2 regions of the Vibrio cortegadensis genome follow, and region 2 is predicted to be linked to the other one. Evidence: riboswitches for the same ligand, from Rfam matches in the RefSeq annotation. Region 2 holds a riboswitch; the other holds the start of a gene.
What was found. Region 2 has a riboswitch for lysine ahead of OCV39_RS04825 (Na+/H+ antiporter NhaC family protein). Riboswitches for the same ligand answer to the same signal wherever they lie in the genome.
Positions count from the first base shown of each region.

Region 1: another riboswitch for lysine. It lies ahead of lysC (lysine-sensitive aspartokinase 3); the one in region 2 lies ahead of OCV39_RS04825 (Na+/H+ antiporter NhaC family protein).

Region 1 covers NZ_AP025472.1:2,768,442-2,771,867, forward strand. Annotated here, with positions in the region: gene OCV39_RS12865 (PglL family O-oligosaccharyltransferase) at 1-203, shown strand, start outside; gene OCV39_RS12870 (pyridoxal-phosphate-dependent aminotransferase family protein) at 261-1,379, opposite strand; lysine riboswitch at 1,545-1,721, shown strand; gene lysC (lysine-sensitive aspartokinase 3) at 1,821-3,194, shown strand; gene metH (methionine synthase) at 3,258-3,426, opposite strand, start outside.
Region 2 covers NZ_AP025472.1:1,046,428-1,049,853, forward strand. Annotated here, with positions in the region: gene OCV39_RS04815 (inosine/guanosine kinase) at 1-199, shown strand, start outside; gene OCV39_RS04820 (H-NS family histone-like protein) at 269-676, opposite strand; lysine riboswitch at 1,096-1,276, shown strand; gene OCV39_RS04825 (Na+/H+ antiporter NhaC family protein) at 1,390-2,985, shown strand; His leader region at 3,174-3,306, shown strand; gene hisG (ATP phosphoribosyltransferase) at 3,374-3,426, shown strand, end outside.

The sequences.
Region 1 (3,426 bases), 1.4 Mb from region 2:
GGTCTTTAGATATTATTAAAACCAAGCCGCGTCCAGCTTTCTACAGCAATCTTATTTTGGCTTATCAGGGGCTTAGCGACCCAAGTAGAGCTGAGCAAGTCAGGGCCGAAGCTCGTTTCTTGTTTCCAAATAAAGACTTCTCGAAGGTTCAATACACTCCGCCATCGTCAGCCGTCTCTCAATCTCCTGCAGCGAAACAATAGACACAAAAATGGCGAGTTAATAGCTCGCCATTTTAAATCGCACTAACTCAATACAGCTTAAGTCAGCGACTCTTCTAACGCTCGTAAGCATAACGACACATTTTCATTGCGTGCTGCATAACCCATCAAACCAATTCGCCAAGCTTTACCCGCCAAAGCGCCAAGGCCAGCACCAATCTCAAGGTTATACTCATTCAATAAATGCCCTCGAACCGCCGCTTCATCAATACCTTCAGGGATAAACACGGCATTAAGCTGAGGTAATCTGCTCGCTTCATCAACCACAAAGGTGAAACCCAGTCGCTCAAGGCCACTTTTCAGTTTTTCATGCATCTGTTTATGACGCTTCCAAGCCTGTTCAAGCCCTTCATTTTGGAGTAACACTAACGCTTCATGTAGTGCATACAAACTGTTGACAGGTGCCGTGTGGTGATAGCTACGTTTTCCTTCTCCGCTCCAATAGCCCAACACTAAACTTTGATCAAGAAACCAACTCTGAATCGGCGTTGATCTCGATTCAATTTTTTCAATGGCTTTAGCAGAGAAAGTCAGAGGGGATAGACCAGGAACACAAGACAGACACTTTTGGCTTCCTGAATAAACCGCGTCTAACTGCCATTCATCCACCAGCAAAGGCACGCCACCTAAAGAGGTAACAGCATCGACAATCGTTAAAGCACCGTAATCTTTTGCTAACTTACCTAACGCTTGAGCATTACTCAATGCTCCTGTGGACGTTTCTGCATGGACAAAAGCGAGGATCTTCGTATCCGGGTTTTCAACTAATGCCTGCTCAACTTTACCAATGGAGACGGGTTTACCCCATTCATCGTCCACTAGGACTACTTCACCACCACAACGGATCACATTTTCACGCATTCGTTCGCCAAACACTCCATTGCGGCAAACAATCACTTTATCGCCTGGCTCAATGAGGTTAACAAAGCAAGCTTCCATGCCCGCACTGCCTGGAGCTGAAACAGCAATAGTGAACTCATTTTCAGTCTGAAATGCATACTTTAGTAGTTGTTTAAGTTCATCCATCATTTGAATAAAAAGTGGGTCAAGATGACCAACAGTTGGACGACTAAGCGCTTGTAAGACCTGCGGTGAGATATCCGATGGTCCCGGCCCCATCAATGTTCGATGTGGTGGAAAAAAACTTTGAATTGGCATAAACGCTCCTTGCGAATGGCTATATGAGTGAATAGGTTAATCGAATTTTCAGCGAACAACAATTCGACTCAAGTATGAGGTCAAACCAGTGTCACAAAAATGTTAAATTTATTTTATGCATAGTAATTGACTTTTCTTCCCTAAAAACGTTCAATGTCTAAGCTATCTAGCAGAAGAGGAGCATTGCCCAGGCAGATGTTTTGTGGAGCCTCAACTCCAATACAAACCATTCATGGGGAGCAATGCCGAGGTAATTCAAAGTTGTGGCTTTGAGTTGTCGGTTGAACGGGCTGAATCCCTTCGACTGTCATCAGTTCTATCTGATGAGGAGCTTCTGAGGTGTTCTATTCTATTATTGCCTCTGCTCAATTCTCTCTTCAAACATTGGATGTTGGATTACCAATCCGTAATTATTTATCAGGAAGTCGTGGGAGATATATCGTGAGCACATTGAATGTAGCTGGTTCCTTTAACGTTGCAAAATTTGGCGGGACAAGTGTCGCTAACTTTGAAGCAATGAGCCGTTGTGCTGCAGTTGTAGAAAACAACCCAAACACTAAACTCATCGTCAGCAGTGCGTGTTCTGGCGTGACTAATCTATTAGTTGAATTAGCGAATGGCGTTACCGAATCAACACGTCGCCAAGAGTTGATTAATAAGATTGATAAGATTCACCAAGCAATACTTGAGCAATTGACTGATGCTCAGTCTATTAAACAATCAATCGATGTCATATTGAGTGATGTTGCAAGTTTGGCTGAAGAATCGGCATCTCAGCCCTCCGCGAGACTCACCGATAATCTTGTTGCTTGTGGCGAGTTAATGTCGACGCACATTTTGACTCAACTAATGCGAGAGCGTGGAATTCATGCGGTAAGGTTTGATATTCGCGAAATACTAAAAACTGATAGTGCGTTTGGAAAAGCAGAACCTCAATTAGACATCATTTCCTCACTTGCAAGTAAGAAGCTCTCTCCTCTTTGCCAAGAACATGTTGTTGTCACTCAAGGCTTCATTGGATCTGATTCAAACGGCCAAACTACTACACTTGGAAGAGGAGGCAGTGATTATAGTGCCGCACTTATTGCTGAAGCAGTTTCAGCATCAGGTTTAGAAATTTGGACAGATGTCCCAGGTATCTACACTACAGATCCTCGTATTGCGCAAAAAGCCTCCCCAATTCCAGAAATTAGTTTTAGTGAAGCCTCTGAAATGGCCAATTTTGGGGCCAAGATCCTCCACCCTTCAACTTTATTACCTGCATTGCGACACCAGATCCCCGTTTTTGTTGGATCCTCAAAAGAACCAGAGAAAGGAGGGACATGGATTCGTCAAGAGGTCGCCAGCGCACCTCTTTTTAGGGCTCTCGCGTTACGCTGCAATCAAACCATGGTGACACTGCGCAGCCCAAACATGTTTCATGCTTACGGCTTTTTGGCCGATGTTTTCCAGATTCTAGCTAAGCATAAAATCTCTGTTGATTTAATCACCACATCTGAAGTAAGTGTCTCTCTCACTCTTGATCAAACAGATACCGCAGGCGGAGCACCTCAATTACCAAGCATTGTAAAACAAGAACTTGAAGCACTGTGCACCGTCGATGTCGAGCACAACCTCTGCCTTGTTGCTCTTATTGGTAATAACATGAGTGAAAGTAAAGGATACGCGAAACAGGTATTCAGCACGCTGGAAGATTTTAATTTACGCATGATTTGTTACGGTGCCAGCCCGCATAATCTATGCTTCTTACTCCACGAGTCGGTTGCCAAAAGCGCCATTCAAAAACTCCATCAAGAGTTATTTGAAGAGTCATAATTAATACGACCACGAACAAAAATGCCCGCTGATGATCAGCGGGCATTTTATTAAGACACTTTTCTAATTGATATTAGGCCCAAGCCATTTTTCGGCTTCCAACTTATCCCACCCTTTACGATCGGCATAGCTTTCCACTTGATCTTGTTGGATCTGCGCAATCGCAAAATAGCGAGAATCAGGGTGTGAGAAATACATTCCCGAAACCGACGCGCCCGGCCACATTGCATAG
Region 2 (3,426 bases):
GGCAAATAAATATCACAAAGAGAATGTGCCAAATTCAAGTAAGCACCAGCATTCATTTTTGACATATTCATCTTTCTCTCAAGTGTGTAAATATTCAAACCGTGCGAGCTATGAAGTATTGGTTCAGCACTCACCAAGACTTTCTCGCGGCTTGCCTGAAAGAGAAGATAGTTTAGAAGAAGCGTACTGGGAACGTTAATTCCTATTATCGTAGATAAATAAAAAGGCTTCCAATTGGAAGCCTTTTTTTTTGAATATATTAATTCAATTAAATAGCGAAATCTTCTAAAGATTTACCAGCATCTAATTGATCTTGGATTGCTGAAGGTGTGCGACCTTGACCAGTCCAAGTTTTTTCGTCACCGTTACCATCTACATATTTATATTTAGCAGGGCGTGGTGCACGTTTTTTCTTAGTTGTAGATTTAGTTTCGCCAGAAAGAGCGGCAATTAAATCTTCAACATCAATACCGTCTTTTGCAATCATCTGTGCATATTCAGCTAATTTAGCTTCACGCTCTTCGCGTGCTTCACGCTCTTCCGCTTCAGATTCTTGACGCTCTTGAACCACAATTGTAAGTTTTTCTAGTGCTTCTTCTAATTGCTCAAGTGTTAGTTCACGTGAAAATGCACGAAGACTACGAATATTAAGTAGTGTTTTAGTTAGTTCCAACATGACTTTTCCTGTTCGATTAAATAAGGGGGTTTAAACAATAATAAACATCATCAGCTAATAAGACAATATTAATTATTATTTAAATTGTTTATATGATTAAAATTTAGGAATTATTAGAAAAATAGATAGTTTGAACAATAGACTAATTTCATATTGACGTTAAATAAAGTAATTGATATTTGATTTATAAATGCAATAAAGAAAATACATTTGGCAGCGTAGGTCAAAAAGATGTGACTTTTGACACATAGTGCTGTGCAACTGCATACTTATTTGTATTGAATATGGTATGTCACATATGTTTTTAACCATGGAATGATGTGTTGCAATGGTGCTATAGATAAGTACAATGAGTTTTACCTGATGCAGGTATGCAGTTTTTTTGTTGCTTTTTTATTCACGCAATAGTCAAATTGTATTCTTGCCGTAGAGGTGCAATTACAATCAGTATCTGTTATTGGGGTGATGCCAATGAATAACAGTGAAAGGTCTAGTTGCCGAAGTAAGTCTGTAAATTAAAACGGCTTGCTGGGGTTGTCATCAAATAGGGACAACACTGCCATAGTCTTATTTTTTAAACTATGGAGCGCTACTGTAGGGTTGGGTTAGGCAATTGCTGTCCTTCCGTTAAGTTACATATAAGTCCGATTTAATAGTGAATCGTCACTTATCTGCAGTAGATCTCTAACCAAAATAACTGGTTTTTGAAGATCATGAATTTAATCGATTTTGCAACATCTCCTCTCTCTCTCTTGCCCGCAATCGTGGCATTGAGTCTTGCTATTATTACTCGTCGAGTTTTAGTCTCTTTAGGTGTCGGTATCGCCATGGGCGCTATTTTGCTTGCTGATTATTCAGTAGGTAGCGCAGTCAGTTACGTCGGAACGAAAGTGTCTGGTGTATTTATTGAAGATGGTGGCATCAACTCTTGGAACATGAGTATTGTTGGTTTCTTACTACTATTAGGCATGATGACAGCTCTGCTTACGCTTTCTGGTGGTACTCGTGCGTTCGCTGAATGGGCACAATCAAGAGTTAAAAGTAAACGTGGTTCAAAACTGCTTGCTGCATTTCTTGGCGTGTTTATTTTTGTCGATGACTACTTTAACAGTTTAGCTGTAGGTGCGATTTCTCGTCCAGTGACGGATCGTTTTTACGTTTCTCGCGCAAAACTGGCGTACATCCTTGACTCTACAGCAGCACCGATGTGTGTGATTATGCCTGCTTCTAGCTGGGGCGCATATATCATGACAATCATTGGTGGCATCCTAGTGACTCATGGTGTGACTGAGTATTCTGCATTGGGCGCATATGTCCGCCTTATTCCAATGAACTTTTATGCGGTATTTGCTCTGTTGATGGTATTCGCTGTTGCTTGGTTTGGACTTGATGTGGGCAAAATGCGAGAGCATGAGATTAACGCTTCTCAAGGTCGCGGTTTTGATGAAGATAATGATAGCCAAGATGCGCATGATCTTAATGAAGAGTTGGATATAAAAGAGAGCAGCAACGGTTCTGTATTGGATCTAGTGCTACCTATTCTGGCTCTTATTGCAGCCACTGTGGCGGCAATGCTTTATACCGGTGGCCAAGCACTGGCTGCGGACGGAATTGCATTTAACGTCTTAGGTGCTTTTGAAAATACCGATGTAGGTAAAGCACTTATCTATGGCGGCAGTGTTGGTCTAGTGTTGGCTATAGTGACGGTTGTGCGTCAAAAACTGCCAGCGATTGAAATCGTGCGCACTATGTGGATTGGCGCTCGTTCAATGTTCGGAGCCATTCTGATTCTTGTTTTTGCATGGACAATTGGTTCTGTCATCGGTGATATGAAAACGGGTACTTACTTATCATCGCTTGCACAAGGCAATATCGGCACGCATTGGCTACCTGTAATTCTGTTCTTGCTTGCTGGTGTAATGGCATTCTCAACAGGTACATCGTGGGGAACATTCGGCATCATGTTACCGATTGCAGGTGATATGGCCGCCGCAACGGATATTGCATTAATGCTACCAATGCTCGGTGCTGTACTGGCTGGTTCAGTATTTGGTGACCATTGCTCTCCAATTTCCGATACAACGATATTGTCATCTACTGGTGCTCGTTGTAATCATATCGATCACGTTGCGACTCAATTGCCTTATGCCGTTTCTGTTGCGTTAGTCTCTTGTGTTGGCTTCATCGTGCTAGGTTTCACATCATCTGTTGCGCTTTCTTTTGTTGCAGCATCGGTGGCTTTTGTGGTCGTTTGTTGTGTATTAGCCGCGCTATCAAAATCAAAAATGGCGAATGCTCAGAAAGCTTAATTCATTGATTATCTGTGATAAAAAAGGAAGATTCGTCTTCCTTTTTTTGTGCGCGTAACAAATAAATGGTTAGCCAGTTAAATTTTTTTAAATTAGTTGTTGAAAATCATCACTAGCTTAGTTAGTGTGAATGACAAGACAGTAAGCCAACAAGAGTAAATAACTATGCGCAAATTCGTAATGAACATTCATCACCATCATCACCCAGTTTAGTCTTTCGGGAGATACGCGCATACCCGGGAGGCAGGAAAACTCCCGGAGGTTAAGTCAAAGTATTTAGATTTAAACCCTCGGGAGAGAAACTTCCGAGGGTTTTTTTATGCTTACAGAATTCATTATTTTTATAACGACTTAATAAATATTCAATAATTTGCACAGGGATAAAGCAATGCAATCACAACGACTAAGAATCGCAATTCAAAAAAAAGGCCGCTTAAGTAA